Regions from separate parts of the Streptomyces cyanogenus genome, predicted to be linked through region 4. Evidence: riboswitches for the same ligand, from Rfam matches in the RefSeq annotation. Region 4 holds a riboswitch; each other region holds the start of a gene.
What was found. A riboswitch is a leader RNA that binds a small molecule or an ion and turns the genes downstream of it on or off. The one in region 4 is predicted to bind cobalamin.
Positions count from the first base shown of each region.

Region 1: another riboswitch for cobalamin. It lies ahead of nicT (Nickel transporter NicT); the one in region 4 lies ahead of S1361_RS25965 (ribonucleoside-diphosphate reductase subunit alpha).
Region 2: another riboswitch for cobalamin. It lies ahead of S1361_RS10150 (cobalamin biosynthesis protein); the one in region 4 lies ahead of S1361_RS25965 (ribonucleoside-diphosphate reductase subunit alpha).
Region 3: another riboswitch for cobalamin. It lies ahead of S1361_RS04270 ((2Fe-2S) ferredoxin domain-containing protein); the one in region 4 lies ahead of S1361_RS25965 (ribonucleoside-diphosphate reductase subunit alpha).

Region 1 covers NZ_CP071839.1:4,652,546-4,654,710, reverse strand. Annotated here, with positions in the region: gene S1361_RS20910 (glycoside hydrolase family 13 protein) at 1-749, opposite strand, end outside; cobalamin riboswitch at 921-1,105, shown strand; gene nicT (Nickel transporter NicT) at 1,135-2,165, shown strand, end outside.
Region 2 covers NZ_CP071839.1:2,276,049-2,278,213, forward strand. Annotated here, with positions in the region: gene S1361_RS10140 (inorganic phosphate transporter) at 1-398, shown strand, start outside; gene S1361_RS10145 (hypothetical protein) at 433-660, shown strand; cobalamin riboswitch at 888-1,025, shown strand; gene S1361_RS10150 (cobalamin biosynthesis protein) at 1,130-2,074, shown strand; gene S1361_RS10155 (cobyric acid synthase) at 2,071-2,165, shown strand, end outside.
Region 3 covers NZ_CP071839.1:942,190-944,354, reverse strand. Annotated here, with positions in the region: gene S1361_RS04275 (superoxide dismutase) at 277-924, shown strand; cobalamin riboswitch at 1,095-1,216, shown strand; gene S1361_RS04270 ((2Fe-2S) ferredoxin domain-containing protein) at 1,280-1,657, shown strand; gene S1361_RS04265 (CbtB domain-containing protein) at 1,937-2,158, shown strand.
Region 4 covers NZ_CP071839.1:5,742,524-5,744,688, reverse strand. Annotated here, with positions in the region: gene mctP (monocarboxylate uptake permease MctP) at 1-645, shown strand, start outside; cobalamin riboswitch at 1,022-1,155, shown strand; gene S1361_RS25965 (ribonucleoside-diphosphate reductase subunit alpha) at 1,283-2,165, shown strand, end outside.

The sequences.
Region 1 (2,165 bases), 1.1 Mb from region 4:
CAGTACGGGTGGCTGCCCGGCGCCACCCGGGGCAGCGCCTCCTCGCCGGTCGCACCGATGTCGCCGACGTCCCGCAGCGGCTCGGTGAGGTCCTTGGCCAGGCCGTGGGCGACGTCGACGCGGAAACCGTCCACACCCCGGTCCGACCAGAACCGCAGGGTGGTGCGGAAGTCGGCGCGGACCTCCTCGTTCTCCCAGTTGAGGTCGGGCTGCTCCGGTGCGAAGAGGTGCAGGTACCACTCCCCGTCCGGCACCCGCCGCCAGGCGCTGCCGCCGAACACCGACTGCCAGTCGCTGGGCGGCAGTTCGCCGTGCGCCCCGCGCCCCGGCCGGAAGACGTAGCGCTCCCGGGCGGCCGAGCCGGGCCCGGCGCGCAGCGCCTCCTGGAACCAGGGGTGCAGGTGTGAGGTGTGGTTGGGGACGATGTCCACGACGACCTTGAGCCCGAGCCGGTGCGCCTCGGCGACCACGGCGTCGAAGTCGTCCAGCGTGCCGAGGCGCTCGTCGACCCCGCGCGGGTCGATGACGTCGTAGCCGCCGTCGGCGAGTTCGGAGGGGTAGAAGGGGCTCAGCCACAGGGCGTCCACGCCGAGCGCGGCCACGTGGTCCATCCGCTCGGCGATGCCCCGCAGGTCACCGAGCCCGTCACCGTCGGCGTCGGCGAAACTGCGCGGATAGACCTGGTAGATGACGGCCTGCCGCCACCAGTCGGGGTTCCTGGACGAGAGGTCCGGCGAGAGGTCTGCCATACGGGCTCCCAGGGAGACGGACGACGGTACGGAATCTGTACCCCGTCCACCTTGCCCGGAAAGGGAACGCGCGCTACGGCGCCACGCGCCCGGGCCGGCGAAGGGCGCACCGCCTTTGTGATCTTGCCGACCCGCGCCGGTGCGCGGCTATGCAGGAAACCGCGTGCCCGCCTACGGTGGGCGGGCCGTGGTGTTCGGGAAGTCGATGGGAAGTCGACGCGGCCCTCGCCACTGTGATCGGGGAGTTCCCGTTCCGTCCGGCATGCGCCGGGCCACTGGTCGTACGACCGGGAAGGCAGGGGCGGCGGGCGTGTGCACCCGTAAGCCAGGAGACCGGCCACGGCGCGTCACGAAGTGATCCACGAGGTGCTGGAGCGTGAACCCGATGGCCGATGCCGCGTCCTTCCGCTGGCGACGCGAGGACACCGTCAAGACGGTGGGGCTGATGGCGGTGATCGTCGCCCTGCACGTCGTCGCCTTCGGCATCCTGTACCTCCTGGTCGCCCCCCGCCACTACCAGGTGGGGACCGACGTGTTCGGGGTGGGCCTCGGTGTCACCGCCTACACCCTCGGCATGCGGCACGCGTTCGACGCCGACCACATCGCCGCGATCGACAACACCACCCGCAAGCTGATGGCCGACGGCAAGCGGCCGGTGTCGGTGGGGTTCTGGTTCGCGCTGGGGCACTCCAGTGTCGTCGTGCTGCTGGCGCTGCTCATCGCGGGCGGCACCTCGCTGGCGGGAAAGGTGACGGACGAGGGGTCCACCACCCACCAGGTGCTGGGCTTCCTCGGTACGGCGGTCTCCGGGACGTTCCTGTATCTCATCGCCGCCCTGAACCTGGTCGCCCTGGTCGGCATCCTCAAGGTGTTCCGGGCGATGCGCGCGGGGGCGTACGACGAGAAGGAGCTGGAGCAGCACCTGGACTCACGGGGGTTCATGAACCGCGTGCTCGGCCGGCTCACCAGGTCCGTGTCGCGCCCGGGGCAGATGTACCCGCTGGGCTTCCTGTTCGGGCTCGGCTTCGACACGGCCACCGAGGTGACGCTGATGGTGATGGCGGGCTCGGGCGCGGCGGCCGGGCTGCCCTGGTACGCGATCCTCTGCCTGCCCCTGCTCTTCGCCGCCGGAATGAGCCTGTTCGACACGCTCGACGGCACGTTCATGAACTTCGCCTACCAGTGGGCGTTCTCCAACCCGGTCCGCAAGGTCTTCTACAACCTCGCCATCACCGGCCTGTCCATCGCCGTGGCCTTCCTCATCGGCACCATCGAACTGGTCGGCGTCCTGCACGAGAAGTTCGGCCTGCACGACGACGTCACCGGCTGGATCGCCGGCCTCGACCTGGACAACGTCGGCTACCTCATCGTCGGCCTGTTCGTGGTGGTGTGGGCGGCGGCACTTGCGTACTGGCG
Region 2 (2,165 bases), 3.5 Mb from region 4:
CGGTGATGGGCGCGGGCCTCGGCCGCAAGGGCGGTGTGGTCCGCTGGTCCACCGCGACCCGCATGTTCGTCGCCTGGGCGCTCACCCTGCCGGCCGCCGCGCTGGTCGGCGCGGGTGCCGAGTCGGTCACCGGCCTGGGTGACTGGGGCACCGCCGCCGTCGCCGTCTTCCTCGTCGCCGGGAGCGCCGCTATCTGGAAGATCTCCCGCCGCGAGGTCGTCGACCACACCAACGTGGTCGAGGAGACCGGCGAGCCGGCCGGTGTGGTCACCGCCGCCATCGCCGCCGTGACCCCGCCCCCCACGGGCACGGTCACCGAGGACCTGACGGCCACCATCCCGGCCCCGGCCACCGAGCCGGCCCCCGCCCCGGCCGCCCCGCCGGCCGCCGCGGTCTGACCCCGAGCACACGGTTACTGAAGGAAGCATCCCCATGAAGATCGACTGGGCGGCCCTCGGCTCCGTCTTCGGCGTCAGCCTCGCGTTCACGGTGGGCCTGGTGGCCCTGTTCACCCTCGGCGTCAACGGCCTGTCCCGCCGCGAGAAGGCCGCGGCCCAGGGCGGGTCGGCCGCGCTGGCCGTGACCGGTGCGTACGTCTGCTTCGCGGCCTGTGCCGCGGCGGTGGCGTACGGCATCTACCTGATCGTCGCCAAGCCCTGACGGCCTGATCCACCACGTCGGCCCTGCCGGTTCACCGCTCCAGCGGGACCGGCAGGGCTGACGCATGTCCGCGGTGCTCCGGAGCCGTCCGCGTGGACGAAGCCGGCCGTCGAGTTGCCTCCCGGCGAGGGGATTTCGACGCGATCCGGTCGTCCGGCGCCGTCCCGCGTGCCGGCGATGTGGGCCTCAGCACAGTCCGGCGTCCCAGGTCAAAGGCAAGTTGACTGCCGTTCCGGGCCCGTGGTGGACTGCCCAGGCCATGTACGGCGGCAGGAGAGGAAGCCGGTGCGAATCCGGCGCGGTCCCGCCACTGTCACCGGGGAAGAACCCCGGGAGCCAGGAACTCTCACCGCCGATTCACGTCGAACCAGGGCGCGGACACCCTGAGTGAGGACACATATCGCCATGCTCGGCTGCCGATCGAGGACCAGTACCAGGCCCGTTCCTGTCCCCACGGCCGGCTGAGCCGATGGGTGCCGATCGCACATACGCGTACGGCGCCGCCGCCGGCGTTCTCGGGGACCTGCTTCTCGGCGATCCGCGCCGCGGGCATCCCGTCGCCGCGTTCGGCCGGGCGGCGGGCGCCGTGGAAGGCGCGTTGTGGCACGACCACCGCGGCTGGGGCGCCCTGCACACCGCCGTGTGCGCCGGTGGCGCCGTCGCGCTCGGCGCACTGGCCTCATGTGCCGTGCGCCCCTCCCGTACCGCCTCCGTCGCGCTGACCGCCGCCGCCACCTGGGCCGTCGTGGGCGGCACCTCGCTCGCCCGGGAGGCCCGCACCATCGGGCGTGCCCTGGAGTCCGGGGACGTCGAGGCGGCCCGGGCGCGGCTGCCCCATCTGTGCGGCCGGGACCCGCAGGCGCTGGACGCCGACGGCATCGCCCGGGCCGTGGTCGAATCGGTGGCCGAGAACACCTCCGACGCCGTCGTCGGCGCCCTCGTGTGGGGCGCGGTGGCCGGAGTTCCGGGGCTCCTCGGGTTCCGGGCGGTCAACACGCTGGACGCGATGGTGGGTCACAGGTCCGCCCGCTTCCGGCGCTTCGGCTGGGCTTCCGCCCGCCTCGACGACGTCGCCGGCTGGCCGGGGGCCCGGCTGACCGCCGTACTCGCCGCCGCGGCCGGACCGGATCCGCGGGGGGCCCTGCGCGCCTGGAAGGCGGACGCGCGCAAGCACCCCAGCCCCAACGCCGGGCCCGTGGAGGCCTCCTTCGCGGGCGCCCTCGGCGTCCGCCTGGGCGGGACGCTCTCCTACGGCGGCCGGGTCGAGCACCGCCCGGTGCTCAACGGCGCCACCGGACGGCCGGTCCGGGTCACCGACATCGACCGGGCCGTACGGCTCTCCCGCCGCGTCGGCCTGCTCGCCCTCGGCGGCACGCTCGCCGCGCGCCGACTCCTGAAAGGACGCGGGAAGTGAACGGTGGTCTCCTCGTCGCCGGCACCACCTCCGACGCCGGCAAGAGCGTCGTGACGGCCGGCATCTGCCGCTGGCTGGTCCGCCAGGGGGT
Region 3 (2,165 bases), 4.8 Mb from region 4:
ACCAACGGACTCATGTCCCTCGTACGGCTGCAACTCCGAATGGGGCACGGCCCAGTCGTGACAAGGGGTGCACGCTCCGTCATTAGTCATTTCGGGTGACTTGCGGCCCCGGCGTGCGCAGTTCGCGCGGGCACCCCTCGTCCCGGAGCCGGCACACACGATCAGGCGAACTTCGTTCCGGTGCCCCTCCTGCCGAATGGCGCCCGTGCCACCGGAGACTCTTGCCATTAGAATTCAGTTGCACATCATTCGCAATAATGGCGGAGGACGTTGGACATGGCGCTGTACACGCTCCCGGAGCTTCCTTATGACTACTCGGCGCTCGCGCCGGTGATCAGCCCGGAGATCATCGAGCTGCACCACGACAAGCACCACGCGGCCTATGTGAAGGGCGCGAACGACGCCGTGGAGCAACTCGCCGAGGCACGGGACAAGGAGGCCTGGGGCTCGATCAACGGCCTGGAGAAGAACCTGGCCTTCCACCTCTCCGGGCACATCCTGCACAGCATCTACTGGCAGAACATGACCGGCCCGAAGGGCGGCGGCGGCGAGCCCCTGGCCGCCGACGGCGTGGGCGAGCTGGCCGAGGCGATCAAGGAGTCCTTCGGCTCCTTCGCCGCCTTCAGGACCCAGCTGTCCAAGGCTGCGGCCACCACGCAGGGTTCGGGCTGGGGTGTCCTCGCCCACGAGCCGCTGAGCGGACGCCTGATCGTGGAGCAGGTCTACGACCACCAGGGCAACGTCGGCCAGGGCTCCACCCCGATCCTGGTCTTCGACGCCTGGGAGCACGCCTTCTACCTCCAGTACAAGAACCAGAAGGTGGACTTCATCGAGGCCATGTGGCAGGTCGTCGACTGGCAGGACGTGGCCCGTCGTCACCAGGCCGCCAAGTCCCGCACGGATCCGCTGCTGCTCGCCCCGTGACGGCGTGGTCCCGCAGGTGCCCCGACCGTGATCGTCCTCTCCACCGCTCACGACGCGCGAGCAACTCCCGCGGGCACACCCCCCGCGGGAGTCCCGGCGCACGGCGGCCGGGTGACGGGCCGTCGGCGGTGATGACATGATGACCGGCGACACAAGGCGACGGCGGTCCGAGGAAGCCGGTGCGAATCCGGCGCGGTCCCGCCACTGTGACCGGCGAGCGAGTCCCGGCAGGCCACCTCCCCCGAGCGGGGCGGGAAGGCGGGACGGGCGGCGACCCGGGAGCCAGGAGACTCACGCGGTCGCCTCCTCAGGCGACACCGGGGCGGATCTCCCCGGGAGAGGGGAGCGGTGCGCTGTGCCCGAGAGGCCGACGGAACACGGAGCGGGCGGACCGGTGCCGTGCCGGGTCGTCGTGTGCCGGGACTGCTGCTGCGGCAGCCCCAAGGTGACGGGCGATCACGCGGCGCAGACCGCGCGGCTGCGGGCGCAGGTGCCCGTGCGCATCTCCGACTGCCTCGACGTGTGCGACCAGGCCAACGTCATCGTCGTACAGCCTTCCACCGCCGGCCGGGCCGCCGGCGCCCGACCGGTCTGGCTCGGGCTGGTCAACGACCCGGAGGCGACCGAGGACATCGTCACCTGGGTACGCGCCGGTGGCCCCGGCGTGGCTCCCCGGCCGGACATCCTCGACCTGTACGCCTTCACCCCACCGCGCCGGCGCGCGGAACCCTGAACGGGGCCGGCCGTATCGCGCCACCGCCGCCCCACCGGGCGCACGGTCGTCCACTCGGCACGAGACGAGGATCACGTCGGTCGGAGGCGGTCTTGGCGGGGCGCCGGACACGCGGTACGGTCTGTCCGATATCGACGACGGCATGACGGAAGCCGGTGAGAATCCGGAACGGTCGCGCCACTGTATGCGGGCCCCGCAAGGGCGTTCGCGAGTCAGACCCGGGGCCGTCGTCCTGTGCACCACCGAGATGGGACGCGAATTCCCAGAGGAGGTTCTGCCATGGCGCAGACCGTCGCCCAGCCGACAGCCACCACTCCCGCCATCCCCGCCAAGCTGCCGCTGAAGGCGATCGCTCCCTGGGCGGTCTTCTTCGGCATCCTCATGCTGGTCCTGCTCTACTTCGTCGGCGCCGAGCAGGGCGCCACCTCCGTGTTCAACGGCACGGACGTCCACGAGTGGGTGCACGACGCCCGCCATCTGCTCGGTTTCCCCTGCCACTGACGCGAGG
Region 4 (2,165 bases):
CTGTTCGAGGACATGTTCCCGGACTGGTTCGCCGGGGTGGCCTTCGCGGCGATCGGCATCGGCGCCCTGGTCCCGGCGGCGATCATGTCCATCGCGGCGGCCAACCTCTTCACCCGCAACATCTACAAGGACTTCATCAAGCCCGACGCGACGGCCCAGCAGGAGACCAAGGTCTCCAAGCTGGTGTCGCTGCTGGTGAAGGTCGGCGCGCTGGTCTTCGTCCTCACCATGGACAAGACCGTCGCCATCAACTTCCAGCTGCTGGGCGGCATCTGGATCCTGCAGACCTTCCCGGCCCTGGTCGGCGGCCTGTTCACCCGCTGGTTCCACCGCTGGGCGCTGCTCGCCGGCTGGGCGGCCGGCATGATCTACGGCACGGCCGCCGCGTACGGCATCGCCTCGCCGACCCAGAAGCACTTCGGCGGCAACGCCAAGGAGATCCCGGGCATCGGCGAGATCGGCTACATCGGCCTGACGGCGTTCGTCCTGAACGTTCTGGTGACCGTGGTCCTGACCGTCGTCCTGAGGGCCGTGAAGGCCCCCGACGGCGTCGACGAGACCAGGCCGCAGGACTACACGGCCGACGCGGGCGACCCCGGGGTGCAGGTGGAGCTGCCGCCGGCCACCGCGGGCAGCGCGCACTAGCCCACGCCTCGATCGGGGCCCCGAGCCCTGTCGTTCGGATCAGCCGGCCGCCCCGCGCCGCCGGGATGAACCGAACGGCAGGGCTTCGTCGCGGGTACGCCCGGGCATCGCCGAGACGGCCGCACGAGGTGGTGCCGCCCGGCCCGGTGGTACGCGAGACCAGGGTGTACCCGCCCTGCGCCCCCAGGCGAACGCGGCGAGCACGGCAACGGTCCGCACGACCCGGTCGGCGTTGGTGCACGAGGCCCGTCTTCCCGGCACCCGGGACCCCGCGGGCAACTGCTTCCCAGGAAGCACGCACCGTCCGCGCCGCCGCCCGGCAAGTGGCCCCCGACACCGGACCGGCACAACATCTGGGGGTGACATGAGAACCCGGCACTAGATGTATGCTCGTGATCGCTGTCGCCGCAGGGGAATCCGGTGCGAGTCCGGAACTGTCCCGCAACGGTGTACCTGCGTGCATCCGCGCGCCTGTTGAGTCCGACGACCTGCCGGCAGCACACCCGGACGTCCGGTCCGGGTGGGTTCCGAACGTCCGGGCCTCGTGGAGTGGGCCGGTGGACGCGACGCCGTGCGCGCTCGTGGCTGCCTCCTGCCCTCCGCCGGGCCCCCGTGCCGAGCTGAGGGAGAGCCCCACGTGACCATCGCGCCAGCCGACCCGGCTTCAGTCAGCGAACTGGAGACCGACGGTCCCGGGACCGCACTGCTGCGGACCCTGACCGAGCTGACCGCCGACCTGCCCGACGCCGACCCGGGCCGGATCGCCGCCGCCGCGCTGCGCGGCCGGTCCGCGCGGGCCGACGAGGCGGAGCTGCGTGAGCTGGCCACGGAGGCGGCCGCCGGCCTGATCTCCGAGGACCCCGCCTACTCGAAGCTGGCCGCCCGGCTGCTGACCCTCACCATCCGGGACGAGGCCGCCTCGCAGGGCGTGACGTCCTTCACCGAGTCCGTCGCGGTCGGGCACCGCGAGGGCCTCATCGCCGACCGCACCGCCGAGTTCGCGCGCCTGCACGCCGAGCGGCTCGACGCACTGGTCGACGCCTCGGCCGACGACCGCTTCGGCTACTTCGGCCTGCGCACCCTCTACAGCCGTTACCTGCTGCGCCACCCGATCACCCGCAAGGTCGTCGAGACGCCCCAGCACTTCATGCTCCGCGTGGCCAGCGGCCTCGCCGAGGACGACACGCCCCGCTCGGTGGACGAGGTCGCGGCCCTGTACGGCCTGATGAGCCGCCTGGACTACCTGCCGTCCTCCCCCACCCTGTTCAACTCCGGCACGCGGCACCCCCAGATGTCGTCCTGCTACCTGCTGGACTCGCCGCTGGACGAACTGGACTCCATCTACGACCGCTACCACCAGGTGGCCCGCCTGTCGAAGCACGCCGGCGGCATCGGGCTGTCGTACTCCCGTATCCGCTCGCGGGGTTCGCTGATCCGGGGGACGAACGGGCACTCCAACGGCATCGTGCCGTTCCTGAAGACCCTGGACGCGTCCGTGGCCGCGGTGAACCAGGGCGGCC